Regions from separate parts of the Streptomyces sp. NPDC091282 genome, predicted to be linked through region 2. Evidence: riboswitches for the same ligand, from Rfam matches in the RefSeq annotation. Region 2 holds a riboswitch; each other region holds the start of a gene.
The links. A riboswitch is a leader RNA that binds a small molecule or an ion and turns the genes downstream of it on or off. The one in region 2 is predicted to bind cobalamin.
Positions count from the first base shown of each region.

Region 1: it holds a riboswitch for cobalamin, as region 2 does, so the genes downstream of both, ACIQOE_RS17850 (ribonucleoside-diphosphate reductase subunit alpha) here and ACIQOE_RS22265 (DUF4430 domain-containing protein) in region 2, are expected to answer to the same signal.
Region 3: it holds a riboswitch for cobalamin, as region 2 does, so the genes downstream of both, ACIQOE_RS34640 (CbtB-domain containing protein) here and ACIQOE_RS22265 (DUF4430 domain-containing protein) in region 2, are expected to answer to the same signal.
Region 4: it holds a riboswitch for cobalamin, as region 2 does, so the genes downstream of both, ACIQOE_RS00335 (cobalamin biosynthesis protein) here and ACIQOE_RS22265 (DUF4430 domain-containing protein) in region 2, are expected to answer to the same signal.

Region 1 covers NZ_JBIVUX010000003.1:862,132-869,173, forward strand. Annotated here, with positions in the region: gene ACIQOE_RS17845 (ribonucleotide-diphosphate reductase subunit beta) at 1-620, opposite strand, end outside; gene ACIQOE_RS17850 (ribonucleoside-diphosphate reductase subunit alpha) at 620-2,986, opposite strand; cobalamin riboswitch at 3,113-3,245, opposite strand; gene ACIQOE_RS17855 (GNAT family N-acetyltransferase) at 3,291-3,797, opposite strand; gene mctP (monocarboxylate uptake permease MctP) at 3,902-5,530, opposite strand; gene ACIQOE_RS17865 (DUF3311 domain-containing protein) at 5,527-5,799, opposite strand; gene ACIQOE_RS17870 (GntR family transcriptional regulator) at 5,923-6,687, opposite strand.
Region 2 covers NZ_JBIVUX010000004.1:758,738-765,779, forward strand. Annotated here, with positions in the region: gene ACIQOE_RS22225 (CGNR zinc finger domain-containing protein) at 1-488, opposite strand, end outside; gene ACIQOE_RS22230 (cobalamin-binding protein) at 578-1,489, opposite strand; gene rpsR (30S ribosomal protein S18) at 1,862-2,098, opposite strand; gene ACIQOE_RS22240 (GTP-binding protein) at 2,191-3,342, opposite strand; gene ACIQOE_RS22245 (type B 50S ribosomal protein L31) at 3,342-3,596, opposite strand; gene rpmG (50S ribosomal protein L33) at 3,631-3,795, opposite strand; gene rpmB (50S ribosomal protein L28) at 3,879-4,115, shown strand; gene rpsN (30S ribosomal protein S14) at 4,115-4,420, shown strand; cobalamin riboswitch at 4,687-4,821, shown strand; gene ACIQOE_RS22265 (DUF4430 domain-containing protein) at 4,854-5,345, shown strand; gene ACIQOE_RS22270 (hypothetical protein) at 5,601-6,998, opposite strand.
Region 3 covers NZ_JBIVUX010000009.1:249,827-256,868, forward strand. Annotated here, with positions in the region: gene efeB (iron uptake transporter deferrochelatase/peroxidase subunit) at 1-304, opposite strand, end outside; gene ACIQOE_RS34625 (EfeM/EfeO family lipoprotein) at 301-1,497, opposite strand; gene ACIQOE_RS34630 (nuclear transport factor 2 family protein) at 1,666-2,103, shown strand; gene ACIQOE_RS34635 (enoyl-CoA hydratase/isomerase family protein) at 2,465-3,523, shown strand; cobalamin riboswitch at 3,595-3,730, shown strand; gene ACIQOE_RS34640 (CbtB-domain containing protein) at 3,769-3,990, shown strand; gene ACIQOE_RS34645 (CbtA family protein) at 4,012-4,764, shown strand; gene ACIQOE_RS34650 (hypothetical protein) at 4,876-5,169, shown strand; gene pgm (phosphoglucomutase (alpha-D-glucose-1,6-bisphosphate-dependent)) at 5,290-6,930, shown strand.
Region 4 covers NZ_JBIVUX010000001.1:60,380-67,421, forward strand. Annotated here, with positions in the region: gene ACIQOE_RS00325 (inorganic phosphate transporter) at 57-1,289, shown strand; gene ACIQOE_RS00330 (hypothetical protein) at 1,309-1,536, shown strand; cobalamin riboswitch at 1,691-1,834, shown strand; gene ACIQOE_RS00335 (cobalamin biosynthesis protein) at 1,933-2,883, shown strand; gene ACIQOE_RS00340 (cobyric acid synthase) at 2,880-4,391, shown strand; gene cobN (cobaltochelatase subunit CobN) at 4,388-7,042, shown strand, end outside.

The sequences.
Region 1 (7,042 bases), on a different contig from region 2:
TTGGTGCCCGTGGCGAGACCGTGCAGCAGACCCCGGCTGCGGAACCAGTAGACGTACGCGAAGGCGCCGTAGAAGAACAGGCCCTCGATGCACGCGGCGAAGCAGATCAGGTTGAGCAGGAAGCGGCGGCGGTCGGCCCGGGACTCCAGCCGGTCCAGGTTCTCCACCGAGTCCATCCACCGGAAGCAGAACTCGGCCTTCTCGCGGATGGAGGGGATGTTCTCCACCGCGGCGAACGCGGCCGTGCGGTCCTCCGGGTCGGGCAGATAGGTGTCCAGCAGCGTCAGGTAGAACTGGACGTGCACGGCCTCCTCGAACAGCTGACGGCTCAGGTAGAGCCGCGCCTCGGGGGAGTTGATGTGCTTGTACAGCGTCAGCACCAGGTTGTTCGCCACGATCGAGTCACCGGTCGCGAAGAACGCCACCAGCCGGCCGATCAGGTGCTGCTCGGAGGGGCTGAGCTTGGCGAGGTCGGCGACGTCCGAGTGGAGGTCGACCTCCTCGACGGTCCAGGTGTTCTTGATGGCGTCCCGGTAGCGCTCGTAGAAGTCGGGGTAGCGCATCGGGCGCAGAGTCAGCTCGAAGCCCGGGTCGAGCAGGTTCTTCTTCTGGGTGGTCATTACTGGCAGGCCTCGCAGGACTCGGGGTTTTCCAGGGAGCAGGCGACCGCGTCTTCGACGGCCGTCTGCTGGGCGGGAACGGTGGCTTGGGCCTGCGCGGCGCGGGCGATCCGGGTCGCCGGGCGCGAACGCAGGTAGTACGTCGTCTTCAGGCCCGACTTCCAGGCGTACGCGTACATCGAGGAGAGCTTGCCGATGGTCGGCGTCTCCAGGAACAGGTTCAGGGACTGGGCCTGGTCCAGGTATGGCGTGCGGGCCGCGGCCATGTCGATCAGACCGCGCTGCGGGATCTCCCAGGCCGTGCGGTACAGCGCCCGCACGTCGGCCGGGATCCACGCGAAGTCCTGCACCGAGCCGTTGGCCTCGCGCAGCGCCTCACGGGTGCGGGCGTCCCAGACGCCGAGGTCCTTGAGCTCCCGCACCAGGTAGGAGTTGACCTGGAGGAACTCGCCGGACAGCGTCTCGCGCTTGAAGAGGTTCGAGACCTGCGGCTCGATGCACTCGTAGACACCCGCGATCGAAGCGATGGTGGCGGTGGGCGCGATCGCCAGCAGCAGGCTGTTGCGCAGCCCGGTCGTCGCGATCCGCGCACGCAGCGCCGCCCAGCGCTCCGGCCAGGTGAACTCGACACCGAAGTGGTCCGGGTGCAGCACACCCCGCGCGGTACGGGTCTTCTCCCAGGCCGGCAGCGGGCCGCCGCGCTCGGCGAGGTCGGCGGAGGCCTCGTACGCGGCGAGCATGATCCGCTCGGCGATCCGGGTGGAGAGCGCCTTGGCCTCGGCGGAGTCGAACGGCAGCCGCAGCTTGAAGAAGACGTCCTGGAGACCCATGGCGCCCAGGCCCACGGGACGCCACTTGGCGTTGGAACGGCCGGCCTGCTCGGTCGGGTAGAAGTTGATGTCGACGACCCGGTCGAGGAAGGTGACCGCGGTGCGCACGGTCTCGTCCAGCCGCTCCCAGTCGATGTCACCGCTCGCGGTGTCGACGAACGCGCCGAGGTTCACCGACCCCAGGTTGCAGACCGCCGTCTCGCCGTCGTCGGTGACCTCCAGGATCTCCGTGCAGAGGTTCGAGGAGTGGACGACGTGACCGGGGGTGGCGGTCTGGTTGGCGGTGCGGTTGGCCGCGTCCTTGAACGTCATCCAGCCGTTGCCGGTCTGCGCGAGGGTGCGCATCATCCGGCCGTACAGGTCCCGGGCCGGGATGGTCTTGCGCGCCAGGCCCCGGCTCTCCGCCGCGCGGTAGGCCGCGTCGAACTCGTCGCCCCACAGGTCCACCAGCTCGGGCACGTCGGCGGGGGAGAACAGGGACCACTGCCCGTCGGCGTTGACCCGGCGCATGAACTCGTCCGGGATCCAGTGCGCGAGGTTCAGGTTGTGCGTGCGCCGGGCGTCCTCACCGGTGTTGTCGCGCAGCTCCAGGAACTCCTCGATGTCGGAGTGCCAGGTCTCCAGGTAGACCGCGGCCGCGCCCTTGCGCCGGCCGCCCTGGTTCACCGCGGCGACCGAGGCGTCGAGCGTCTTGAGGAACGGCACGATGCCGTTGGAGTGCCCGTTGGTGCCGCGGATCAGCGAACCCCGGGAGCGGATGCGGCTGTAGGAGAGGCCGATGCCGCCTGCGTGCTTGGAGAGCCGGGCCACCTGGTGGTAGCGGTCGTAGATGGAGTCCAGCTCGTCCTTGGGGGAGTCCAGGAGGTAGCAGGACGACATCTGGGGGTGCCGGGTGCCGGAGTTGAAGAGGGTGGGGGAGGAGGGCAGGTAGTCGAGGCGGCTCATGAGCCCGTAGAGCGCGGCGACTTCGTCCAGGGCGCGGGCCGTGTCGTCCTCGGCGAGGCCGGCGGCGACGCGGAGCATGAAGTGCTGCGGGGTCTCGACGACCTTGCGGGTGATCGGGTGCCGGAGCAGGTAGCGGCTGTGCAGGGTGCGCAGGCCGAAGTAGCCGAAGCGGTCGTCGGCGGCCGGGTCGACCAGGGCGTCCAGGCGGGCCGCGTGCAGGCGCGCGAAGTCGGCGGTGCGGTCCGCGATGAGGCCCTCGCGGTGGCCGACGGCGACGGACTCGGTGAAGGTCGTCACGCCCTGCGAGGCGGCTTCGGCGCGGATGGAGATCGTCAGCAGCCGGGCGGCGAGCCGGGAGTAGGCGGGGTCCTCCGAGATGAGACCGGCGGCCGCCTCGGTGGCCAGCTCGCGCAGCTCCGCCTCGTCGGCCCGCGCCGAGCGGCCGCGCAGCGCGGCGGCGGCGACCCGGCCGGGGTCGGCGTCGGGGAGGTCGGCGGTCAGCCCGGTCAGGGTCCGCAGCAACGCGGTGCCGGGACCGTCCTCGTCCACAGAGGTGGTCGCTGAAGCCGGTTCGGCTGGCGCGATGGTCACGTGGGGCTCTCCCTCGCTCGGCTCGGGGCCTGGCGGAGGGCAGGGGGCAGCACACGGGCGCACGCACGCGTGTCGCGTCCCCGGCCCACTCCACGAGGCCCGGACGTCGGAACACCCGGGCCGGACGGCCGGGCGTCGGCTGTCGGCAGGTCCTCGGACTGACGCTCGCGCACAGATGTGCGCAAGTACACCGTTGCGGGACAGTTCCGGATTCGCACCGGATTCCCCTGCGGCGACAGCGAGCATGAGCATACATCTAGTGCCGGGTCGCGGTAGCACCCCCACATGTTGTGTCGCGGAGGTGTCAGAGTGTCAGCTCATAGGTGAGGAGAGTGATGCCGTCCAGCTGCGGCAAGGGATTCCAGTCCCGCTCGGGTGTGCGGACGAAGCCGAGGCGTGCGTAGATCCGGTGGGCGGACTCCATGGTGCGCTGCGTCGACAGCACGATCCTCCCGCAGCCTTCGAGGGCGCGTGCGCGCTCGACGCAGGCGCGGACGAGCGCGGCGCCGGCGCCCCGGCCGCGGGCGGCGCCGTCGACGGCGAGCATGCGGATCTCCGCCTCGTCCGCGGCGGCGAGGTCGGCCATCGGGCCGGGCCCCGGGACGAAGGTCACGCCGCCCAGGAGGACGTCGTCGGCCACGGCGACGAGAACGGTGGCCGCGGCCGCCCGTTTCGCCACGTCCCTCAGTTCGGTCAGGTAGGAGTCGCTCTCGCCGAAGTCGAGGAGGCCGTCCTTGAGGTAGGCCTGGGCCGTCAGTTCGCCGAGGACGCCGTATTCGGCGGGCCGCGCTTCGCGGATGCGGATCGTCATGCGCAGGAGTGTGTACGACGGCGGGCCGCCGACGTGACGTCTTTTCGGCGGCCCGCTGCGGGTCGTGCGCGGTGGCGTTCCCCGCGCCCCTTGGAGGGCGCGTCCTAGTGGGCGCCCTCCGCGACGGCCGGCGGGAGTTCCTTCTCCACGCCCGGGTCGCCGGCGTCGGCCGTGTAGTCCCCCGGCGTCGTCTCGTCGATGCCCTCGGGGGCCTTCAGGGCCTTCAGGACGAACGTCAGGACCACCGTGACCACCACGTTCATCACGAACGCCGTCAGGCCGATGTAGCCGATCTCGCCGATGCCGGGGATCTCCTTGGCCGAGCCCCCGAAGTGCTTCTGGGTGGGGGAGGCCACGCCGTAGGCCGCGGCCGTGCCGTAGACCATGCCCACCGCCCAGCCCGCCAGCAGCGCCCAGCGGTGGAACCAGCGGGTGAACAGGCCGCCGACCAGGGCCGGGAAGGTCTGCAGGATCCAGATGCCGCCCAGCAGCTGGAAGTTGATGGCGACCGTCTTGTCCATGGTGAGGACGAAGACCAGCGCGCCGACCTTCACCAGCAGCGAGACGAGCTTGGAGACCTTGGCCTCCTGCTTCGGCGTGGCGTCCGGCTTGATGAAGTCCCGGTAGATGTTGCGGGTGAAGAGGTTCGCGGCCGCGATGGACATGATGGCCGCCGGGACCAGGGCGCCGATGCCGATCGCCGCGAAGGCCACGCCCGCGAACCAGTCCGGGAACATGTCCTCGAACAGCTGGGGGATGGCCAGCTGGCCGTTGGTGACCTTGATGCCCGCCGCGATGGCCATGAAGCCGAGCAGCGCGAGCAGGCCCAGCATCAGGGAGTACAGCGGCAGGATCGTGGTGTTGCGGCGGATCACGTCCCGGCTCCGGGAGGAGAGCGTCGCGGTGATCGAGTGCGGGTACATGAACAGCGCGAGCGCGGAGCCCAGGGCCAGGGTGGCGTAGGTCCACTGGCCGGCCTCGGGTGGCGCGAGCGCGCCGCGTGGCTTGCCGGTGGCCGGATTGACCTGCGCGAAGGCGTGTCCGGCCTTGGCGAAGATGTCGTCGAAGCCGCCCAGCTTGATCGGGATGTAGATGATCGCCACCGCGATGACGAGGTAGATCAGCCCGTCCTTCACGAACGCGATGAGCGCGGGCGCCCGCAGGCCCGAGGAGTAGGTGTAGGCCGCCAGCACGCCGAAGGCGATGAGCAGCGGGAGGTCCTTCACGAACCAGTTGGTGCCGTCGCCGCCGCCGACGCCCATCACGTCGAGGACCGCCTGGATGCCGACCAGCTGGAGCGCGATGTAGGGCATCGTCGCCAGGATGCCGGTCAGGGCGACGGCCAGCGAGAGTCCCTTGGAGCCGAAGCGCCCGCGCACGAAGTCCGAGGTCGTCACGTAGCCGTGCCGGTGGGAGACCGACCACAGACGGGGCAGGAACGTGAAGATCAGCGGGTAGACGAGGATCGTGTAGGGCACCGCGAAGAAGCCGGCCGCGCCCGCCGCGTAGATCGCCGCCGGTACGGCGACGAAGGTGTACGCCGTGTACAGGTCGCCGCCGAGCAGGAACCAGGTCACCCAGGTGCCGAACGACCGGCCGCCCAGGCCCCATTCGTCGAGCGAGTGCTCGTTCTCGGCCTTGCGCCAGCGCGCGGCCATGAATCCCATGACCGTGACGGCCAGGAAGAAGAAGATGAAGACGCCGAGCGCGACGCCGTTCACACCGTCCTTCACCGCTGCGCACCCCCGTCCGTACCGGCGGCCGCCTTGCGGGCGCGCTGCTCGCGCTGCCACAGCTGGTACGCGGTCATCGTGAGCGCGGTGGAGATCAGCACCCAGAGCATCTGGTACCAGTAGAAGAACGGGATCCCGATGAACGTCGGGTCCGTCTTCGCGTAGGAGCCCACCCACAGCATCGCCACGAAGGGCGCGACGAGGCAGACGGTGATGACCACGCGTATCGGTGTCACCACCGGCTGACTCACTTCAGGTACATCCGACATACCGCGGCTCCGTCCCCTCACCGTTCGCCTGTGTAACGCGCAGGCAATCTAGGTCACGGCGTCACCGGAGCGGAAGTAGCCGTCCGGCTATCGGTATGTCGATTCTGTGAAGGGCGCCCGCTGTCAGTCCTGCGGGCGCTTGAGGCGGGCCACGAACTTGTAGCGGTCGCCGCGGTACACCGAGCGCACCCACTCCACCGGCTGGCCGTCGCGGTCCAGCGAGTGCCGGGAGAGCATCAGCATCGGCAGGCCCACGTCGGTGCCGAGCAGGCCGGCCTCGCGCGGTGTGGCCAGCGAGGTCTCGATGATCTCCTCGGCCTCGGCGAGGTGGACGTCGTACACCTCTGCGAGGGCGGTGTAGAGGGACGTGTACTTGACGAGGGAGCGGCGCAGCGCCGGGAAGCGCTTGGCGCTCAGGTGGGTGGTCTCTATGGCCATGGGCTCGCCGTTGGCCATGCGCAGCCGCTCGATGCGCAGCACGCGTCCGCCGGCCGTGATGTCGAGCAGTCCCGCGAGGCGGTCGTCGGCGGTGATGTAGCCGATGTCCAGCAGCTGCGAGGTCGGCTCCAGGCCCTGGGCGCGCATGTCCTCGGTGTAGGAGGTGAGCTGGAGCGCCTGGGAGACCTTCGGCTTGGCCACGAAGGTGCCCTTGCCCTGGATGCGTTCGAGGCGGCCCTCGACCACGAGTTCCTGCAGGGCCTGGCGGACGGTGGTGCGGGAGGTGTCGAACTCGGCGGCCAGCGTGCGCTCGGGCGGGACCGGGGTGCCGGGGGCCTGTGTCTCCGTCATCTCGAGGAGGTGTTTCTTCAGGCGGTAGTACTTGGGCACGCGCGCGGTACGGACGGCTGTCCCGCTCTCGTTCTCCGCACTGCTGACGTCGGTGCTCATGCTCCGCCTTCCCGGCTCCTGATCCGGCCACTTCGTGGCACGGCAGCGTACCGGGACACCCCCTGCACGCTGCGTGATCCCCTCTGTATACCTCCGCGGGCTCTTTTGGTCTAGTCCACCACGTGAGTGGTCTACCGGAATTGTCTCGTCCGCCCCGGGGATTTTCGAGGGCTTCTTACTTAAAGGTTCCTGCATATGTAGGTCGCATAACGGCTGGTCGGAGCCCATTCGACCACCCTTGACAGGCCTGCTGGTCTGGGCCAAGCTTCCCGCACTGGTCTACACCATTGGTCCAGGTCCCGGCCCAACGCTCGTGCGGGGAGGCAGGGGGGTTTGTGGCATCCCTGAGGAGGGT
Region 2 (7,042 bases):
GCGACCTGGCACCGGGTGTTCCTGCACTCCTTGAGGCGGCGCAGGGTGTCGGCGCCCTGTGCGTCGTACGCCTCGATCAGCGCGAGCGACGCCGCCCGCCGCCAGCCGGTGCCGCGCGGCTCGACGCGGACGACCCCGTGGTCGTCGAGCCGCAGCGCGGTGGGGAGGGTCAGCAGTGACGCAGCGGTGCCGGGCTCCGCGGCCGGGTCGCCGTGCCGGGCGCGCAGACTGCGCTGGAGGTCGTGACGGAAGTCGCGCAGGCTCCGCGCGTCCTCGGCCGTCAGGTCGACGGCGGGCGCCGGCCGCCCGGTCGCGGCGCTCCAGCTCGCGAGAGCCTGGTCGAGCCAGGACTGCGCGTCCTCGAAGGTCTCCAGGAGATCGGGTGTGCGCGGTTTGCCCGCGGGCCGGGTGTTGAGCAAGTCGTGCACGAAGGCCAGCCCGCCCGGGGCCGGCTCCAGGCCGTAACGGGTCGTCGCGGTCCAGGGCATGGGGAACTCCCTCGATGACACCGTCATGGCAACATGACCGTTGACGATTCACTTATTACAGCTGTGAGTCTAACGCCCCGGCGTGCCGGTCACAGGGCCCGGACCTCGGACGGCGTGACCGGCTCACCGGCCTCCACCCCGTGCAGGACCCGCGCCAGGATCTCCGCGCCCCGCACCACCCGGGGTCCCGGCCGGTTGAAGTACGACGGCCCGTCCAGGACCCGCACCCGCCCGGCGCGCACGGCCGGCAGTTCCGCCCAGCCCGGCAGGCCGGTCAGCGACGCGGCCTCCCGCAGAGTCCGTTCGGGGGAGAACCCGCACGGCAGGACCAGCACCGCGTCCGGCCGCGCGGCCCGGACCGCCTCCCAGGTCATCGGCTTCGTGTGCTCGCCGGGCGCCGCCAGCAGCGGGATGCCGCCGGCCGCCGTGATCTGCTCGGGCACCCAGTGCCCGGCCGGCCACAACGGGTCGAGCCATTCGATCGCGACCACCCGGGGCCGGTCCCGTCCGGCCACCGCGGCGCGGACGCGGTCGAGCCGGGCCCGCAGCTCGGCCCGGCGCCGCTCCGCCCGCTCCCGCACGCCGAGCAGCTCACCCACCGTGACCAGGCAGTCGAGGACATCGTCCAGGGTCCGCGGTTCCAGGCTCAGCACCCGGGTGTCCGCGTCGAGCAGCCGTACCGTCTCGCTGACCCTCCGGTACGACACCGCGCACACGTCGCACAGGTCCTGGGTCAGCACCACGTCCGGGCGCAGCGCCGCCAGTGCCTCGCCGTCGAGGGTGTAGAGGGAGGAGCCGGAGTGCGCCGAGCCGCCCACCGCGTCCGAGATCTCCCGGCTGGTCAGCCGGTCCTGGTCGAGATCGGCGCCGGTCACCACGGGAACCCGGGCCACCTCGCGCGGCGGCCAGTCGCATTCGTGCGTACGGCCGACCAGCCGCGCGGACAGCCCGAGTTCGGCGACGATGTCGGTCGCGGCGGGCAGCAGGGAGACGATGCGCACACCACGACCCTACGACGGGCTGCCGCAGGCTACGCGCCCCAGCGCACGGTGATCGTGTCCCCGACCCCCACGGCGGTGGCTCTGGCTGCGGCGTCACCGCCGGCCCGGTGCCGGAGCCCGGTCGGCCGTGGCTAGCGCGGACGCCCAGGTAGTGGATCTCCCGCCATCCGGAGCCCTTCGGCTCATCCTTGGGGCCCCGATAGTTGCGGGCAGATCAGGGCCTGAGGCATTCTCCCTGCGGATCGAAGCAGACGAGCCCGCTTGCCGGTCGTCGAGTGGACGGTAGCCGTCCCGCACCGCAAGGTCGTCACTCACCAGCACGTGAGGGAGCTCCTGGTCCGGTTCGTGGTCACCGCTCTCCGTGGCGCCCCGTCACTTGCCGGAGTAGGGGAGGAGGGCCATTTCGCGGGCGGTCTTGACGGCCGCGGCGAGTTGGCGCTGCTGCTGGGCGGTGACGTGGGTGACGCGCCGGCTGCGGATCTTCCCGCGGTCGGAGATGAACCTGCGCAGCAGGTCCGTGTCCTTGTAGTCGATGTAGGTGATGCCGGCCGTGACCAGCGGATTGGACCGGGGCTTCAGGGGCGTGCGGGTGTTGACGCGTCGGGGCATGCGGATTCCTTTTCCGTGAGGTTTCCCGGGAGGGCGTGAGCTTTCCCGGGAGGGGACGGTGACGGGCGATGGGCCGACAGGGCGGTGCTGGGTCATGCGGCGTCGAGCAGGGGGTCGAAGGCTGCCGGCAGGCGCCGCCACCCTTCGGGCCCGGTCGCGTACTCGGCGTCGGTGAGCAGGCAGGAGTCGAGGAGCCGCTCGATGCCTGAGCGGTCGAGTCCGGGTGAGGTGAAGACGAGGTGCTGGCAGCGGTCGCCGTGGTCCGGGTGCCAGTCCAGCGCGGCGGCCGCCCGCCGTACCGGGGGGACCAGTTCCCACGCCGCGTCGGGCAGGGAGGCGAGCCACGGTCCCGCGCCTTCGACGCACAGTGCGCCGCCCGCCGCCTCCCAGGAGAGCAGGGTGTCGGGCCGGTCGGCGAGCCAGAAGCGGCCCCTGCTGCGGGCGGCAGCGCAGCACAGGTCCTCAAGGGCCTGGTAGAGACGCTCGGGATGGAAGGGGCGGGTGCGGTGCCAGACGAGTGTGGTGACGCCCGCTTCGTCGGCCTCCTGGGGCAGCAGTGCGCAGGCCGGGTGCTGGGCCGCGGCCGCCGCCTCCACGTCGAAACCGGCGAAGGCCAGTTGGGCGAGTTCTCCCGAGTCCGCGTCCACCCGGCGGGCGGTGGGGTGAAGTTGGCTCAGCAGCGCATGGTCGTCCCGGTCCGCGTCAGGGCTGTTCACGAGGGCGAGGACGGGGGCGTACTCCAGTTGCCGGGCCCAGGTGTCGCCGACGGTGCGCTGGTCCTTCGTGGCCGCCGCGAGTCCCGCCTCGGCCAGGTCGTCGCCGTTGGAGAGGTAGGGCAGGGCCAGGGCCGGGTCCACCGCGGTGATCACGTTGCCCAGGGTGAGGAGATCTCCGCTGTGCGCCGCGACGACCTCCGCCATCGTCTTGGGCTCGACCGAGTCCCACAGTTCGACGACGGCCAGCCGGGTCGGACCGTGGCTCGCCAGGAGCTCCAGCTCCGGTACGAGGTCCTCGCGCAGTGCGCAGCATGCGCAGTCGTTGACCAGCGGCGTCTGACCCGAGCCGAGCACGCCGGACGCGTCGCGCACCAGCCGTCGTACGGTTCCCTCGCCGGCGGTGGCGAGGTCGTGATGCAGGGCGATGCTGCCCGGTACCGCCCGCAGGAGACGGTCGACCACGTGGCGGCGGGCGTCGGCGTGCAGACCGGCGACGATGACCACCGGGAGCCGGCCGTCCTCGCGCATCACCGGTCCCCGGCACGGCCGTAGCGGCGTTCGAAGCGCTCGACGCGGCCTGCGGTGTCGAGGACGCGGGCGGTGCCGGTGTAGAAGGGGTGGCTCGCCGAGGAGATCTCGACGTCCACGACCGGGTAGGTGTTGCCGTCCTCCCACTGGACGGTCTTGTCGCTGGTGAGCGTCGAACGGGTCAGGAAGGCGAAGTCGGCGGCCTTGTCGCGGAAGACGACGGGGGCGTAGGCGGGGTGGATACCGGGTTTCATGGCGGGCTCCCTTGAGTGTGTGTGGGCGGTCGGGTCAGCGCTCTTCGCGGAAGTCGACGTGCCTGCCGGCGCCAGGGTCGTACTTGCGCAGGACCAGGCGGTCCGGGTCGTTGCGGCGGTTCTTGCGGGTCACGTAGGTGTAGCCGGTGCCGGCGGTGGAGCGGAGCTTGATGACCGGGCGTAGTTCGTTGCGAGCCATGGGCGCTACTATATGGGAACGATTTCCATTATCAATACTCTGTCCTTCGACACTCTGTCCTTCGACGAGAGGCAGGTCATCCTGTGTCCGCCCACTGCCAACTGACCGGCGCCCGGCCGGGATTCGGCAACCGCATCTCCCACTCGCACCGGCGCACCACCCGCCGTTTCGACCCGAACATCCAGCGCAAGCGGTACTGGCTGCCCAGCGAGAGCCGGTACGTCCGGTTGACGCTGAGCGCCCGCGGGATCAAGACCGTCGACACGATCGGCGTCGAAGCGGCGGTCGCACGCATCCGCGCCCGGGGAGGGAAGGTCTGATGGCCAGGCGAAGCAAGATCGCGAAGAACGAGAACCGCAAGGCGGTCGTCGAGCGCTTCGCCGGCCGGCGGGCCGAACTCAAGGAGATCATTCGACGTCCCTCCTCGACGGAGGCCGAGCGCGGTGCCGCGCTCGCCGAACTGCGCCGTCAGCCCCGCGACGCCAGCGCCACCCGCGTCCGCAACCGCGACAGCGTCGACGGCCGACCGCGGGGGTATCTGCGCACGTTCGGGCTCTCTCGTATCCGAGTCAGGGAGCAGGCCCACGCAGGCTTCTTGCCAGGGGTCACCAAGTCGTCCTGGTGACAGAGCGGCTTCTTGCGCCAGGGAGCAATGCGGGCCTCCAGGGCCGCCGTTCCTTGCCTGCGGCCCTCCGTGGCCGGTGTCGACTCGCCCCCGACGAGGGCGTATCCGGAGGCGTCGGCGGGGGAGTGCCGGCGGAGTTCGGCGAGCGCCCCGCCCCGTGATCGTCCTCCCACCCTTCGCGACGGCGGGCGGGACAACGGAGGGCTCCCGCAGGCCCGTTGCCTGCGGGAGCCCTTCCACGAGGTCTGGTGCCGCGTCCTCGACGGCCCATAGGATGCGGGCACTTCGTGCAAATGCGCACGACCGGGGGAAGCCGGTGGGAGTCCGGCGCTGACCTGCAACCGTGTACGGCCCGCAAGCGGCCGTGAGTCGGGATGCCCGGCGTGCGCAGTGAACCGCTGCTCGCTGTCATGGTCTACAGGAGGGCTCAGCCTTGCGCCGTACATCCGCACACCGCACCCTGATCACCGCGACCGCCCTCGGTCTCGCGCTCGCCGTGTCCGCCCCGGCGGTCGCCCACACCCAGAGCGCGGCGGACACCAACCGTCGTGTTCGCGTGACCCTCACCGTGCAGGGACCGGACGGGGTGCTCTACCAGGGGAAGATCAGAACCCGGGGACACGATGTCACGACCGTGGCCGGGGGTACGCACCACTGCGACGGCACCAACGGCGCCGCCAACCCGTCGCCCGTTCCGACGCCCACGGCCGCCCTCGACGACGCAGCCCACAAACGGCACTTCACCTGGGACGGCACCTGGTACGCGTCGTTCGACGACTACTCCGTCGACGCCATCAAGGGCGTCAGCGGCGGCAGCTCCGCCTACTGGAACATCTCCGTCAACGGCGCGTCCACGCCGGTCGGCGGCTGCCAGTTCAAGCTGAACGCCGGGGACAAGGTGGCGTTCACCTGGACGGCCTTCTGAGGACAGGGCTTCTGCGGGGTGCGGGCCTCGGACGCCGTGACCGGCTCCCCGGCCCGCACCCTGTGCGGGACCTGGGCCGGCGCCTCCGTCCCGCGCACCACTCAACCTCGCGCAGAAATCGTTCGGGCGGGAAGCCGCATGGCAGGATCAGCACCGTCTCCCAGGTGATCGGCTCGGTGCGTTCGCCGGGCGCGGCCAGGAGCGTGATGCCGCCGTCCGCCGTGAGTCGAGAGTGCTACGACGGACGGCGACCGGCTAAGCGCCCCAGCGCACCGCGACCGTGTCGCCGACACCCACCGTCGTCCCCCTCGTGGCGGTGGCGAAGGACCCGCCGTCGACGCTGACCTTCCAGGTGTTCGAGCCGCTGTTGGCCTTGCCGTTGAGAGCGGTGACCGTGCCGGTGCCGGAGGACGGCGTCACGGAGGTGACGCAGCCGGCGGGGGTGGCCGAGCCCACGGCCGCGTCCAGGACGGCGCCCAGCGTGGTCGTTGAGCCGGTCGGGGTCAGCGCGACCGAGCAGACCTTGAGGTTCCCGGCGCCGTCGTCCACGGTCAGCGCCAGTTTCGTGGCCGTACCGGAGGTGAGGGAGCCCTGCGCGACCCACTGCGGGGCGCCCGAGGTGACCGGGGTGGGCGGGGTGGCGGTGAATCCGGCGCCCGCGACCGCGCGCAGGCCGTCGATGGAGGCGTAGGCCGAGGGGCTGGTGTCACCGGGCAGGTACTTGAAGCCGCCGCCGGGGTTGAACTGCTGGGCGATCAGGAAGTCGACCGGGGTCTTGCCCTGGGCGGTGAGGAAGTCGCCGGTCTGCGGGTTGATGCCGCAGGCGTTGAGGCCGGACACGGCCCAGCCGTTGGAGTCCGTGTTGACGCCGAACATGGCGTTGAACGCGCCGCTGCTCGCCACCAGCTTGCTCTTGAGGAATGCCTTGCCCTGCACGATGTCGGTGTCGGTGTTGGGCACGCCGGACACGCACAGGGCCGCCATGGCGGCACCGGTCATGTCGATGTCGCTGGTCGCGGCCTGCTGGGTGGGGTTGCCCTCGGCCTTGCTGTAGTTCCAGCCGCCGTCGTTGTGCTGGTTCGCGCGGATCCGGGTGACGATCGCGTCGCGCAGCGCCTGCGGGACGCGGACCTGACCGGACTGGGTCTTGGCGCCGTTCAGGGCGAGCGCGGCGAAGACGGTTCCGTTGAAGTTGGCGGAGGGCCCGAAGTAGCCGGTCTCGGCGGTCTGCCAGTAGCCGTAGATGTCCGCGATCAGATTGCGGGAGGCGGACACCCGTGACGGGTCGATTCCCGCGGCGTACGCGTTGAGGGTCGCGCGCTCGTAGTCGGTGACGACGGGGGAGGCGGACGGCCAGCTCGTGGTCGCGAGCAGGTTCCGGTAGACGGTTCTCGCGTTCTTGCTGGTGTCGCCGCCGGGCGTCACGTCCACGGCGGCGGTCCCCGCCGCGGCGAACGCGCTGAACGCCCACTCGTTGGACAGACCCGACCCGGCGTACGAACCGTCCGCTGCCTGGAGGGTCTTGAGGTAGGCGACGCCGTTCGTCTTCGACGTGGCGATCTGTGCCGGCGTGGTGGTCGCCACGGCGGGCGTGGCCGTCAGGGCGAGGGCGCCCAGTGCGGCGAGGACGGGAAGAGCGGTACGACGGGACATGGCCTGCTCCTTTGATGCGGGACGCCGGCCGCACCCGGTGCCGG
Region 3 (7,042 bases), on a different contig from region 2:
GGCCGGGGACGCCGCCCGCGGTCAGGGAACGGGCGCGTTCGGTCAGCGTGCGCAGCAGGTCGGCCAGTTCGGCGCGGCCGTCGGCGGTGACGTCCAGCGAGGCGAAGACGGTCGTCCGCCGGGGCGCCGCGACCGCGGACAGCTGACGGGCGCCGTGGAAGGGCGCGACGGCCGCCGCCGCGTCCGGGCCGGTGACCGGTGCGGAGGCGCCGCCCGCGGCGAGCCCCGCGCCCGCGAGCGCCGCACCGCGCAGGAAGCCGCGGCGGCCGACCCGGCCGCCGGCCGTCCTCTCGCCGCCGTTCACACCGTCCTCCGCGGATCGCACAGGGTCGCCACCGACGCCAGCCGTTCCACCAGGTCGCCGAGGGCCGCGTCGACGTGCTCGCGCTGCCGGCGGTCCAGCCGTCCCAGGGGAGTCCAGGTGCCGCCGCGGTCGAATCCGTCCAGCATCCGGCCGGTCCGGTCCAGTGCGCCGCGCAGGGCCGGCAGCCCGGGGTAGCGGGTGGCCAGCAGCGGGTCCAGCCGGGTCAGGACCTGCACCGTGCCGTCCAGGTTGGCGCGGGCGGTGGCCAGGTTGCTGCCGCTGCCGTAGTCGGTACGGCCGGTCAGCTCGAACTGCACCGTGTTCTCCAGGATCTCGTGCGCCCGCAGCCCGAGCTGGGCGGGGTCCATCCGGGCCGTGGCCCAGCCGTCGCGGAGCGCGCCGACCGCGTGGACGAGGCCGGCCGCCGGGCCGCGCAGGCCGCTCGCCGGCTCGCCGTGCCACAGGCCGTACTCGATCCGGTGGAAGCCCGTGAAGTCCTTGTCGTGCACCCCGCCGGGCAGCCCCGCGTCGGTCCCGTCGATCGCGCCGTCCGCGTCCCCGAAGGCGTCGTACGCGGCACCCAGCCGCTCGTACTCCAGGTGCGCGGGCAGCCAGTCGGCGCGGGCGGCGGCGAGATCGCCGTCGTCGATCGCGTCCCGGAGCGCCGTCGTCAGCCGTACGACGTCGGACAGGCCGCCGCCGATCCACTTCTGGTAGGCGAGCGCCGGCGGGATCAGGTCGTGCTCGGTGACCGGGGCAGCGGCCGGACCGCTCCGGCCCGCGGTGATCCGGACCGTCGGCCCGGTGACGGCGTCGGCGTCGTCGGGGACGCACTTGAACGCGTAACTGCCCTTGCCGAGGCGGACGGTGAGCTGCCGGGTGGTGCCGGGACCGATGTCCTCCACCTCGCCGTACACCGCGCGGCTCGCCGGATCCTCCAGGAGGACCTCGGCGGCTCCGTCGGTGGGGTTCTTCAGGTCGAAGACCTGGACGCCGGGGACCGGAGCGCTCCAGCCCCGGCCGCAGCGGGCCGCGGACACCTCCACCGCGGTGTGCGGCAGCGCCTTCGGGCCCGCGTGCGCGGGGTGCGGGTCGCGGGTGACGGCCAGCACGCCCGCCACCAGGCAGACGACGGCGACCGCGACGACCGTCCAGGAACGCGACGACCTCCGGCTCAGGCCGGACAACACCATCCCGAACTCCCGGGTCCGTACCGTGCGTGACCGCCTCATGCTAGGCAGGCCCGGCCGCTCGAACGGCCGTCCAGGCAAACCCATGACCAAGAGTTCCCTGCCGGTTCACCCGGCCTCCCGGAGAACCCCGCACGCGCCCGCCGGTCCGGTCTCCTATCCTCGCCTGCCATGAACGACATGGCGGACATCGTGGCCGTGACCGGCCTGATCATGCGGTACGCGGAACTGGTCGACGGCGGTGACTTCGCGGGGGCCGGTGAACTCTTCGCCGACGGCGAGTTCGTCGGGAGCGGGCCGCCCGCCGTGGGACGCGAGGGCGTCGAGCGGATGCTCCGCGAGTCCGTGATCCGCTACGAGGACGGCACCCCGCGCACCCACCACGCCACGACGAACATCGCCGTGGAGACCGACGCGGCGGCCGGCACCGCCACCGCCCGCTCCTACGTCACCGTGTTCCAGGCGCTGCCCGGCCTGCTGCCCCTCCAGCCGATCGCCGCGGGCCGCTACCTCGACCGTTTCGAACTCCGCGACGGCACCTGGAGGTTCGCCGCCCGACGAGTCACGATCAACCTGGTGGGAGACGTGAGCCGGCATCTGCGCGGCTAGGGCGTGTTGCGAAAGTCCCGCCTGCCGCGCGACGCCATGCACGCACTCTCGCCGCACCGGGCGAAAGCCCAAGTACATCCAGTACGAGGACTTCCGCCCGGCACGCCGAGAGCACGCACCTGACGCCGCGCGGCCCGCCCTCCGGGCGAACGACGGGACTTTCGCAACACGCCCTAGCCGGACCGGGCGGCCGCCACGGCCCGGCGGTACCGCGACGCACCGCCCGCCCGCACCGGCCCGCCCGCACGGGCGCGTACGGTGGCGGGAAGATCGTCCGCGGAGCGCGGGCCCACCGGATCGCGGAAGGAACCGACCAGATCATGCGCGTCAACGCGACCCGCCGCCGCACGGAGGTCCTCGGATGAGCGACGTCCTGTTCCGCACCGACGGCCGGACGGCACACATCACGCTGAACCGGCCCAAGGCCCTGAACGCGCTCACGCACGCGATGGTGCTCGCCATGGACGAGGCGCTCGCGGCCTGGGAGCGGGATCCGGCCGTCGAGGCGGTGGTGATCAGCGGCGCGGGGGAGCGGGGGCTGTGCGCGGGCGGTGACATCCGGGCCGTGCACGACGACGCGCGGGACGGCGACGGGAGCGCGGCGGCCGCGTTCTGGCGGGACGAGTACCGGCTCAACGCACGGATCGCCGGGTATCCGAAGCCGTACGTCGCGGTGATGGACGGGATCGTGATGGGCGGCGGGGTCGGTGTCTCGGCGCACGGCAGTGTCCGCATCGCCACCGAACGCTCCCGGATCGCGATGCCGGAGACCGGGATCGGGTTCGTGCCCGACGTCGGCGGGACCCACCTGCTCGCCCTCGCCCCGGGAGAACTCGGCACCCACCTCGCCCTGACGGGTGCGCAGATCGGCGCCGCGGACGCCCTGCTGTGCGGACTCGCCGACCACTTCGTCCCCTCCGACCGCATCGGGCAGCTGACAGCCGACCTCGCCGAGCGGCCCGTACCGGACGCGCTCGCCCGGCACGTGCGGCCCGCGCCGGACGGCGAACTGGCCGCGCACCGCGGATGGATCGACACCTGCTACACCGCGGGCACGGTCGAGGAGATCGTCGACCGGCTGCTCGCCCACCCCGACCCCGCCGCCAAGGAGGCCGCGCGGACCCTGCTGTCCCGGTCGCCCACCGCGCTCAAGGTCACCCTGGCAGCGCTCCGCCGGGCCCGCCGACTCGGCGGCCTGGAGCGGGTCCTGGACCAGGAGTACCGCGTCTCCTGCGCCGCCCTGTCCACCGCCGACCTGGTGGAGGGCATCCGCGCCCAGGTCATCGCCAAGGACCGCGACCCGCACTGGTCCCCGGCCACCCTCGCCGAGGTCACCGACGCCGACGTCGACCGCTTCTTCGCCCCGCTCGGCGCGCGCGAACTCGGACTGGCCGACGGCGCGGGACATCCGCACCGCTGATCCGGCGACATCGGCAGGTCACCGGACGGGAGAGGAAGATCACGCCTGGTGGGGCGGTCTTGGCCGTGCCCCTGACACGCGGTACCGTCTGTCCGGTATCGATGACGACAGAACGGAAGCCGGTGCAAGTCCGGCACGGTCGCGCCACTGTGTGCGAGCACCCCCGGGAGCTCGTAAGTCAGACCCGTAGCCGTCGTCCAGTGCACCACCGAGATGGGACGCGAACTCCCAGAGGAGGTTCTGCCATGGCGCAGACCGTCGCGCAGCCGACAGCCACCACCCCCGTCGTTCCCGCCAAGCTGCCGCTGAGCGCGATAGCTCCCTGGGCGGTCTTCTTCGGCATCCTCATGCTCATCCTGCTCTACTTCGTCGGCGCCGAGCAGGGCGCCACCTCCGTGTTCAGCGGCACCGACGTCCACGAATGGGTGCACGACGCCCGTCACCTCCTCGGCTTCCCCTGCCACTGACGCGAGGGACGCCATCCGCTCATGAACTCCGCAACCGTACGAAACCTCCTGGTGCGGGGCATGCTCGCCGGCCTCGCCGCCGGCGTGCTCGCCCTCGTCGTCGCCTACCTCCTCGGTGAGCCGAACGTCGACAAGGCGATCGGCTTCGAGGACGCCCACGCGCACGAGCACGAGATGGAGGTCGTCTCCCGCTCGCTCCAGTCCACCGCGGGCCTGGCCACCGGCGTGCTGGTCTACGGGGTCGCCTTCGGCGGCATCGCCGCGCTCGCCTTCTGCTTCGCCCTGGGCCGCGTCGGCCGCTTCTCGCCGCGCGCGACGACGCTGCTGCTGTCCGGCTGCGCGCTGCTCGCCGTCTACGTGGTGCCCTTCCTCAAGTACCCGGCCAACCCGCCGTCGGTGGGCGATCCGGACACCATCGGCAAGCGGACCACGCTGTACTTCCTGATGATGGTGCTCAGCGTGCTGCTCGCGGTCGCCGCCACCCTCCTCGGCAAGCGGCTGCGGCCGAGCCTCGGCACCTGGTGGGCGACCGTCACCGCGGTGGCCGCGTTCGCCGTCGTCATCGCCCTGGCCTACCAGTTCCTGCCCGTCATCAACGAGGTGCCGGCCGACTTCCCGGCCACCCTGCTGTGGCGGTTCCGGCTCTCGGCGCTCGCCATCCAGCTGGTGCTGTGGGGCGGATTCGGCCTGGTCTTCGGCGAGTTGGCGCACCGGCAGCTCAACCCCAAGCCCGCGACGGCTCCGGCCGGACGTGCGGTTCCCGCCGCGAACTGATCGATTCACGCCACGCGAGGGCCCTTCGGAACCGACCGGGGGCCCTCTCGCGTTCTCCTGGCACCGGCGGACCGGGCGCGGACGACCCAAGGCGAGCAGCGGAGGACCCGAGTGGCACGACACCCCCAGCCACGTCGTATCACCCTCGGCGGCCACGAGGCCGTCGCGCTCACCGTCCGCGAGTACGAACAACTGGTGGCCAGCCGACGGCAGATCGGCGGCCAGAGCGCCCGGGTCCGGGTGCTCGCCCAGCAGGTGAAGCGGACCGAACAGCTCCTGAGCGAACTGGAGGACCTGGTCGGCGGCACGGCGGACTGCCACCCGCCGGACGCCGAGTGCCTGCGCTGCGCGATCGCGGACCTGCTCCGCCGCCACCGCGCCCCGGGTACCCCGCGACTGGTGTGAACCGGCCGTGAATCCGCCGTGACTTCGCGGGAGCACCGGTGCCGCACTCGCGTCCGCCGCCGCGGGCAGGGAAAGATGGGCGTCCAGCGATCGATCAACGACTGCGGAGGAAGTGGACTCATGCCGCATGAGCGAGCGGGCCGGCCGGCGGCTCCGGAGGACCTCGTCGACGTGGCCCGGCTGGTCACGGCCTACTACGCACGCCACCCCGAGCCGGCCGACCCGGCCCAGCGGGTGGCGTTCGGCACCTCGGGGCACCGCGGATCGTCCCTGGCGACCGCGTTCAACGAGGACCACATCGCGGCCACCAGCCAGGCCATCTGCGAGTACCGGAGCGGCCAGGGCACCGACGGCCCCCTCTTCCTGGGCGCCGACACGCACGCCCTGTCCGAGCCCGCGAAGGTCACCGCCCTGGAGGTGTTCGCCGCCAACGGCGTGACCGTCCTGGTCGACAGCGCCGACGGCTACACGCCGACCCCCGCCGTCTCGCACGCCATCCTCACCCACAACCGCGGCCGGACCACCGGCCTCGCGGACGGCGTCGTGGTCACCCCGTCGCACAACCCGCCCGCCGACGGCGGCTTCAAGTACAACCCGCCCAGCGGCGGCCCCGCCGCCTCCGACGCCACCTCCTGGATCCAGGACCGCGCCAACCAGATCATCGCGGGCGGGATGAAGGACGTACAGCGCATCCCGTACGAGCGTGCGCTCGCCGCGCCCACCACCGGCCGGTACGACTTCATGGGCGTCTACGTCGACGACCTGCCCAGCGTCCTGGACCTCGACGCGGTCCGGGCGTCCGGGCTGCGCATCGGCGCCGACCCGCTCGGCGGCGCCTCCGTCGCCTACTGGGGCCGGATCGCCGAACGGCACAGCCTGGATCTCACCGTGGTCAACCCGTACACCGACCCCACCTGGCGGTTCATGACGCTGGACTGGGACGGCAAGATCCGCATGGACTGCTCCTCGCCGTACGCGATGGCCTCGCTGATCGAGAAGCGGGACGCGTTCCGGGTCGCCACCGGCAACGACGCGGACGCCGACCGGCACGGCATCGTCACCCGCGACGCGGGCCTGATGAACCCCAACCACTACCTGGCCGTCGCCATCTCCTACCTCTACCGGCACCGCGACCGGTGGCCGTCGGACACCGGCATCGGCAAGACCCTCGTCTCCTCCTCGATGATCGACCGGGTGGCGGCCGACCTCGGCCGGCGGCTGGTCGAGGTCCCCGTCGGGTTCAAGTGGTTCGTGGACGGACTGGCCGGCGGAGCCATCGGGTTCGGCGGCGAGGAGTCGGCCGGCGCCTCCTTCCTGCGCCGGGACGGCTCGGTGTGGACCACCGACAAGGACGGCATCCTGCTCGCCCTGCTCGCCTCCGAGATCACGGCGGTGACCGACAGGACGCCGTCCGAGCACTACGCCGACCTCACCGGCCGCTTCGGCGAGCCCGCCTACGCCCGCATCGACGCCCCGGCGACCCGCGAGGAGAAGGCGCTCCTCGCCAAGCTCTCCCCGGCCCAGGTCACCGCCGAGACCCTGGCCGGTGAACCGGTCACCGGCGTCCTCACCGAGGCCCCGGGCAACGGCGCGGCCATCGGCGGCATCAAGGTGACCACCGAGAGCGCCTGGTTCGCGGCCCGCCCCTCCGGCACCGAGGACGTCTACAAGATCTACGCCGAGTCCTTCCAGGGCCCCGACCACCTCGCCCGGGTCCAGGAGGAGGCCAAGGCGGTCGTGACGGCCGCGCTCGGCGGCTGACGACCGCGCGTCGGCCGGGCCCGTGCCGGACGCGGCCCGCGCCGGACCGTGGCCGGCGGGTCCGGCTCAGGCCGCGAGGGTGCGCCGGCGCGGCCCGGCGGGCGGACGCGGT
Region 4 (7,042 bases), on a different contig from region 2:
TCACCCAGGTTGCCTACGGTCCAACAGCCGATGACCTCTAAAGATTGTTCGGGTAAATGGAAAACTTCTCGCTGATCCTCGCGATTGTGGTCGTGACCGCACTCGCGTTTGATTTCACGAACGGTTTCCACGACACCGCCAACGCGATGGCCACGACCATCTCGACCGGTGCGCTCAAGCCCAAGATCGCGGTGACCATGTCCGCCGCGCTCAACCTGGTGGGCGCCTTCCTCTCCGTGGAGGTCGCCAACACGATCTCCAAGGGCCTCGTCGACGAGAACGGCATCCGGCCCGAGGTCATCTTCGCCGCCCTCGTCGGCGCGATCCTCTGGAACCTGGTGACCTGGCTGGTGGGCCTGCCCTCCAGCTCCTCGCACGCCCTGATGGGCGGCCTGATCGGCGCCACCGTCGCCTCCGCCGGCTTCGGCGCGGTCCACGGCGACGTCCTGGTCACCAAGGTACTGCTCCCGGCGGTCGCCGCCCCCGTCGTCGCGGGCCTCGCGGCCCTGCTGGCGACCCGGCTGTCCTACGGGATCGGCAAGGACGCCGACGACAACGCCACCCGCAAGGGCTTCCGCGCCGGCCAGATCGCCTCCGCCGGCCTGGTCTCCCTCGCGCACGGCACCAACGACGCGCAGAAGACGATGGGCATCATCACCCTCGCGCTGGTCGCGGGCGGCACCATCGCCCCCGGCTCGAACCCTCCCACCTGGGTCATCCTCTCCGCCGGCCTGGCGATCGCGCTCGGCACCTACATCGGCGGCTGGCGGATCATCCGCACCATGGGCAAGGGCCTGACCGACCTCCGGCCGCAGCAGGGCTTCGCCGCCCAGACCAGCGCGGCCACCGCCATCCTGGCCTCCTCCCACCTCGGCTTCTCCCTCTCCACCACGCACGTCGTCTCCGGCTCCGTGATGGGCGCGGGCCTGGGCCGCAAGGGCGGCACGGTCCGCTGGTCCACCGCCACCCGGATGATGGTCGCCTGGGTGCTCACCCTCCCCGCGGCCGCCGTCGTCGGCGCGCTCGCCGAGTCGGTGACGGACCTCGGCGACTGGGGCACCGCGGCCGTCGCCGTCTTCCTCGTCGCCTCCAGCGCCGCGATCTGGAAGCTGTCCCGCCGCGAGGTGGTGGACAGCGCGAACGTCAACGACACCGCGGAGCCGGCCGGCGTGGTCACCGCGGCGATGGCCGCCGTCACCCCGCCGCCCGCGGGCCCGGTCACGGACGGCCTGACGGCCACCATCCCCTCCCCCGCCGCTCCCGCCGCCGACCCGGCCGCGACCGTCTGACACCCGAGGAAGAACCGACATGAACATCGACTGGGCAGCCATCGGCTCCGTCCTCGGCGTCAGCCTCGTGGTCACCGTGGGCATGGTGGCCCTCTTCACCCTCGGCATCAAAGGCCTCTCCGCCCGCGAACGCGCCGTCGCCCAGGGCAACTCCGCGGCGCTGGCCGTGACCGCCGCCTACCTGTGCTTCGCGGCCTGCGCGGTCGCCGTGGCCTACGGCATCCATCTGATCGTCGCCAAGTCCTGACCCCGCGGGGCCGGACCGGCCGAACGCCCGCACCACCGAAGGCTCCTTCCCGGTCCGCCGGGAGGGAGCCTTCGGCATGCCCCCACGGGCCCCCTCCGAACCACCGGTGTGGGCCTTCCCACACACTCCCCTCGCAGGTCAACGGCAAGTTGACGGGTCTTCCGGGGGCGTGGTGGACTTCCGGAGCCAAGTACGGCGGCATGAGAGGAAGCCGGTGCGAATCCGGCGCGGTCCCGCCACTGTCACCGGGGTAGCAGCCCCGCGAGCCAGGAACTCTCACCGCCGTTCTCGTCGAACCAGGGCGTGGACACCCTGAGTGAGGACAATTCGCCATGCGCGGCTGCCGAACGAGGTTGAGAACCAGGCCCCTTCCCGCCCCCGCGGCGGGCTGAGCCGATGGGTGCCGGTCGCGTCTTCGCGTACGGCGCCGCCGCCGGCCTTCTCGGCGACCTGCTGCTCGGCGATCCGCGCCGCGGCCATCCGGTCGCCGCGTTCGGACGCGCGGCCGGGGCCGTCGAGCGGGTGCTGTGGCGGGACCACCGCGGCTGGGGCGCGCTGCACACCGCGGTCTGCGCGGGCGGCGCCGTGACGCTGGGCGCGCTCGCCCAGCGGGCCGTACGCCCCTCGGCCGCCGCGTCCGTCGTGCTCACCGCGACCGCCACCTGGGCCGTCGTCGGCGGCACTTCGCTCGCCCGTGAGGCGGACGTCATCGGGCGCGCCCTGCGGGCCGGGGACGTCGAGGCGGCACGGGCCCGGCTGCCGCACCTGTGCGGGCGCGATCCGCAGGCCCTGGACGCCGACGGGATCGCCCGGGCCGTCGTGGAGTCCGTCGCCGAGAACACCAGCGACGCCGTCGTGGGCGCACTGGTGTGGGGAGCCGTCGGCGGAGTGCCGGGGCTGCTCGGCTTCCGTGCCGTCAACACCCTGGACGCCATGGTGGGCCACAGGTCGGCCCGCTACCGGCGGTACGGGTGGGCCTCGGCGCGGCTGGACGACGTGGCGGGCTGGCCGGGAGCCAGGCTGACCGCCGTCCTGGCCGCCGTCGCCGGAACCGACCCGCGCGGCGCCCTGCGGGCCTGGCGGTCCGACGCGGCGAAGCACCCGAGCCCCAACGCCGGCCCGGTGGAGGCGTCGTTCGCGGGCGCCCTCGGGGTACGGCTCGGGGGAACGCTGTCGTACGGGGGGCGCGTCGAGCACCGGCCGGTGCTGAACGGGGAGGGACGGACCGTGGAAGTCGCCGACATCGAGCGGGCGGTGCGGTTGTCGCGCCGGGTGGGATGGCTGGCGCTCGGGGTGAGCGCGGCCGGGGCGCTGCTGCGCGGACGGCCGTCGGGAAGGACGTCATGAACAACGGCGGTCTCCTGGTGGCCGGTACCACCTCCGACGCCGGCAAGAGCGTCGTCACGGCCGGCATCTGCCGGTGGCTGGTACGGCAGGGCGTCAAGGTCGCGCCGTTCAAGGCGCAGAACATGTCCCTCAACTCCTTCGTCACGCGCGAGGGCGCCGAGATCGGGCGGGCGCAGGCCATGCAGGCGCAGGCCTGCCGGATCGAGCCGACCGCGCCGATGAACCCCGTGCTGCTCAAGCCGGGCGGCGAACGCAGCAGCCAGGTCGTGCTGCTCGGCAAGCCCGTCGGGGAGATGAGCGCGCGCGGCTACCACGGCGGACGCCAGCAGCAGTTGCTCGGCACCGTGCTCGACTGCCTCAGCACGCTGCGGGGCACGTATGACGCGGTGATCTGCGAGGGAGCGGGCAGTCCCGCGGAGATCAACCTGCGCCGGACGGACATCGTGAACATGGGCATCGCGCGCAACGCCCGGATGCCCGTGCTCGTCGTCGGCGACATCGACCGCGGCGGCGTGTTCGCCTCCTTCTTCGGCACCGTCGCCCTGCTCTCCCCCGAGGACCAGGCCCTCGTCGCCGGGTTCCTCGTCAACAAGTTCCGCGGCGACGTCTCCCTGCTGGAGCCCGGCCTGGACATGCTGCACGGCCTCACCGGGCGGCACACCTACGGCGTCCTGCCCTTCCGGCACGGGCTCGGGATCGACGAGGAGGACGGGCTGCGGGTGTCGCTGCGGGGCACCGTGCGCGAGTCGAGCCTCGCCCCGCCCGTCGGCGAGGACGTCCTGCGGGTCGCGGTCTGCGCCGTCCCCCTGATGTCCAACTTCACCGACGTGGACGCGCTGGCCGCCGAACCCGGCGTCGTGGTGCGGTTCGTGGACCGGCCGGAGGAACTGGCCGACGCCGACCTCGTCGTCGTCCCCGGCACCCGCGGGACGGTCCGGGCCCTGGAATGGCTGCACGAGCGGGGGCTCGCGGACGCGCTGCGGCGCCGGGCCGCCGAGGGGCGGCCGGTGCTCGGCATCTGCGGCGGCTTCCAGGTCCTCGGCGAACGGATCGAGGACGACGTCGAGAGCCGCACGGGCCGGGTCGACGGGCTCGGCGTCCTGCCCGTGCGGGTCCGGTTCGCCCGCGAGAAGACCCTCACCCGGCCCGTCGGAGAGGCCCTCGGCGAGCGGGTCGAGGGGTACGAGATCCATCACGGGGTCGCCGAGGTGACCGGCGGCGAGACCTTCCTCGACGGCTGCCGGGTCGGGCAGACCTGGGGCACCCACTGGCACGGCTCGCTGGAGTCGGACGGCTTCCGCCGGGCCTTCCTGCGCGAGGTGGCGGCCGCCGCGGGCCGCCGGTTCGTGCCCGCCCCGGACACCTCGTTCGCCGCGCTGCGCGAGGAGCAGCTCGACCGGCTCGGCGACCTGATCGAACAGCACGCGGACACCGACGCGCTCTGGCGGCTCATCGAGTCGGGCGCGCCGCAAGGACTGCCCTTCATTCCACCGGGAGCACCCGCATGAGCACTGTGTTGTTGTTGTCGACCGCCGACACCGATCTGCTGGCGGCCCGCGCCGCCTCCGGTGCCGGCTACCGGATCGGCAATCCGACGCGCGTCGACGTCGCGGCGGAACTGCCGGCGCTGATCGACGGCGCGGACATCGCGGTCGTACGGCTGCTCGGCGGCAAGCGGGCCTGGGAGGACGGGCTCGCCACGCTCCGGGCCTCCGGCATCCCGACCGTGCTGCTCGGCGGCGAGACCGTGCCGGACGCCGAGCTGATGGCCGAGTCGTCGGTGCCGGCCGGTGTGGTCGCGGAGGCGCTGCGCTACCTCGTCGAGGGCGGTCCCGAGAACCTCCTGGAGCTGTCCCGGTTCCTGTCCGACACCGTGCTGCTGACCGGCGAGGGGTTCGCCGAGCCGCGGAAGATGCCCGAGTTCGGCGTGCACGGCGGCCACGAGATCCGCCCGGACCGCCCCACGGTGGGCGTGCTCTTCTACCGGGCCCACGAACTCAGCGGCAACACCGGCTTCGTGGACACCCTGTGCGAGGCGATCGAGGCTCGGGGCGCCAACGCCCTTCCGGTGTACTGCGGTTCACTGCGCGGAGCGGACGCCGGGCTGTTCGAGATCCTGGCCGGCACCGACGCGCTGATCGCCACCGTGCTGGCGGCCGGCGGCACCCACGCCTCGCAGGCGTCGGCCGGCGGTGACGAGGAGGCCTGGGACATCGGGGCCCTCGCCGACCTGGACGTGCCGGTGCTGCAGGGCCTGTGCCTGACCTCCTCCCGGCAGGCCTGGGACGCGTCGGACGCCGCCCTGTCCCCCATGGACGCGGCCATGCAGGTCGCCATCCCGGAGTTCGACGGCCGTCTGATCACGGTCCCGTTCTCCTTCAAGGAACAGGGTCCCGACGACGTCCCGGTGTACGTCGCCGACCCCGAACGGGCCGGGCGCGTCGCCGGGATCGCCGTCCGGCACGCACGGCTCGGGCACAAGCCGAACGCGGACAAGCGCGTCGCGCTGGTCTTCACCGCGTACCCGACCAAGCACTCCCGGGTCGGCAACGCCGTCGGCCTGGACACCCCCGCGTCGGCGGTCCGGGTCCTGGACGCCCTGAAGGAGTCCGGCTACGGCGTCACGGAGTACCCCTCCGGCGGCGACGAGCTGATCCACCGGCTGATCGAGGCCGGCGGGCACGACGTGGAGTGGCTGACCGAGGAACAGCTCGCCTCGGCGCCCGCGCGGGTGCCGCTCGCCGACTACCGGGCGTGGTTCGAAAAGCTCGACCCACGGCTGCGGGAGGCGATGACCGAGGCGTGGGGCGAGCCGCCGGGCTCCCTCTACGTCGACGGCGAGGACATCGTCCTGGCCTCCTTGCGGTTCGGGAACGTTGTCGTGATGATCCAGCCGCCGCGCGGCTTCGGCGAGAACCCGATCGCGATCTACCACGACCCGGACATGCCGCCCTCGCACCACTACATGGCCGCCTACCGCTGGCTGGAGACCCCGCCGTCGGAGGGGGGCTTCGGCGCGGACGCGATCGTGCACATGGGCAAGCACGGCACCATGGAGTGGCTGCCCGGCAAGGGCCTCGGGCTGAGCGCCGGCTGCGCGCCGGACGCCGTCCTCGGCGACCTGCCCCTGATCTATCCGTTCATCGTCAACGACCCCGGCGAGGGCACCCAGGCCAAGCGGCGCGGGCACGCCACCGTCGTCGACCACCTGGTCCCGCCGATGGCCCGCGCCGACACCTACGGCGACCTGGCCAAGCTGGAGCAGCTGCTCGACGAGTACGCGCTGGTCTCCGACCTCGACCCGGCGAAGGCGCCCACCGTGCGCGCGCAGATCTGGACGCTGGTCAAGGCGGCCGAGCTCCACCACGACCTGCACGTCGACGACCAGCCGGACGACGCCGACTTCGACGAGTTCGTCATGCACATCGACGGCTACCTGTGCGAGATCAAGGACGTCCAGATCCGCGACGGCCTGCACATCCTGGGCGGCGGCCCGGTCGGCGAGGCGCGGGTGAACCTGGTGCTGGCCGTGCTGCGGGCCTCCCAGGTGTGGGGCGGGCAGGCGAACGCGCTGCCCGGCCTCAGGGCCGCGCTGGCCGCCCACTTCGGCCTGGCCGAGAAGGAACTGCTCGCCGAGCCCGGCGCGCCGGTGAAGGTGCCGGCGGAGCTGTCCGACCTCGTCGAGGGTCCCGCGCGCACCGCCTCCGACGCCGTCGACCTGCTGGAGCAGCTGTGCCGGCGGATCGCGGAAGGGATGGAGGAGCGCGGCTGGTCGGTCGCGGACGGCCGTTCCCTCGTCCGTGACGTCCTCGGCACCGAACTGCCGGACGCCGTCGCGGTGCTGGAGTTCGCCTGCACGGAGGTCGTGCCCCGGCTGGCCCGCACCACGGACGAGATCGGCCACATCCTCAAGGCGCTCGACGGCGGTTACGTCCCGGCCGGGCCGTCCGGCTCCCCGACCCGTGGCCTGGTCAACGTCCTGCCGACCGGCCGGAACTTCTACTCGGTCGACCCCAAGGCCATCCCCTCGCGGCTCAGTTGGGAGGTCGGCCAGTCGCTGGCCGACTCGCTGGTGCAGCGCTACCTCCAGGACACCGGCGACTACCCGAAGTCCGTCGGACTGACGGTGTGGGGCACCTCCGCGATGCGCACCCAGGGC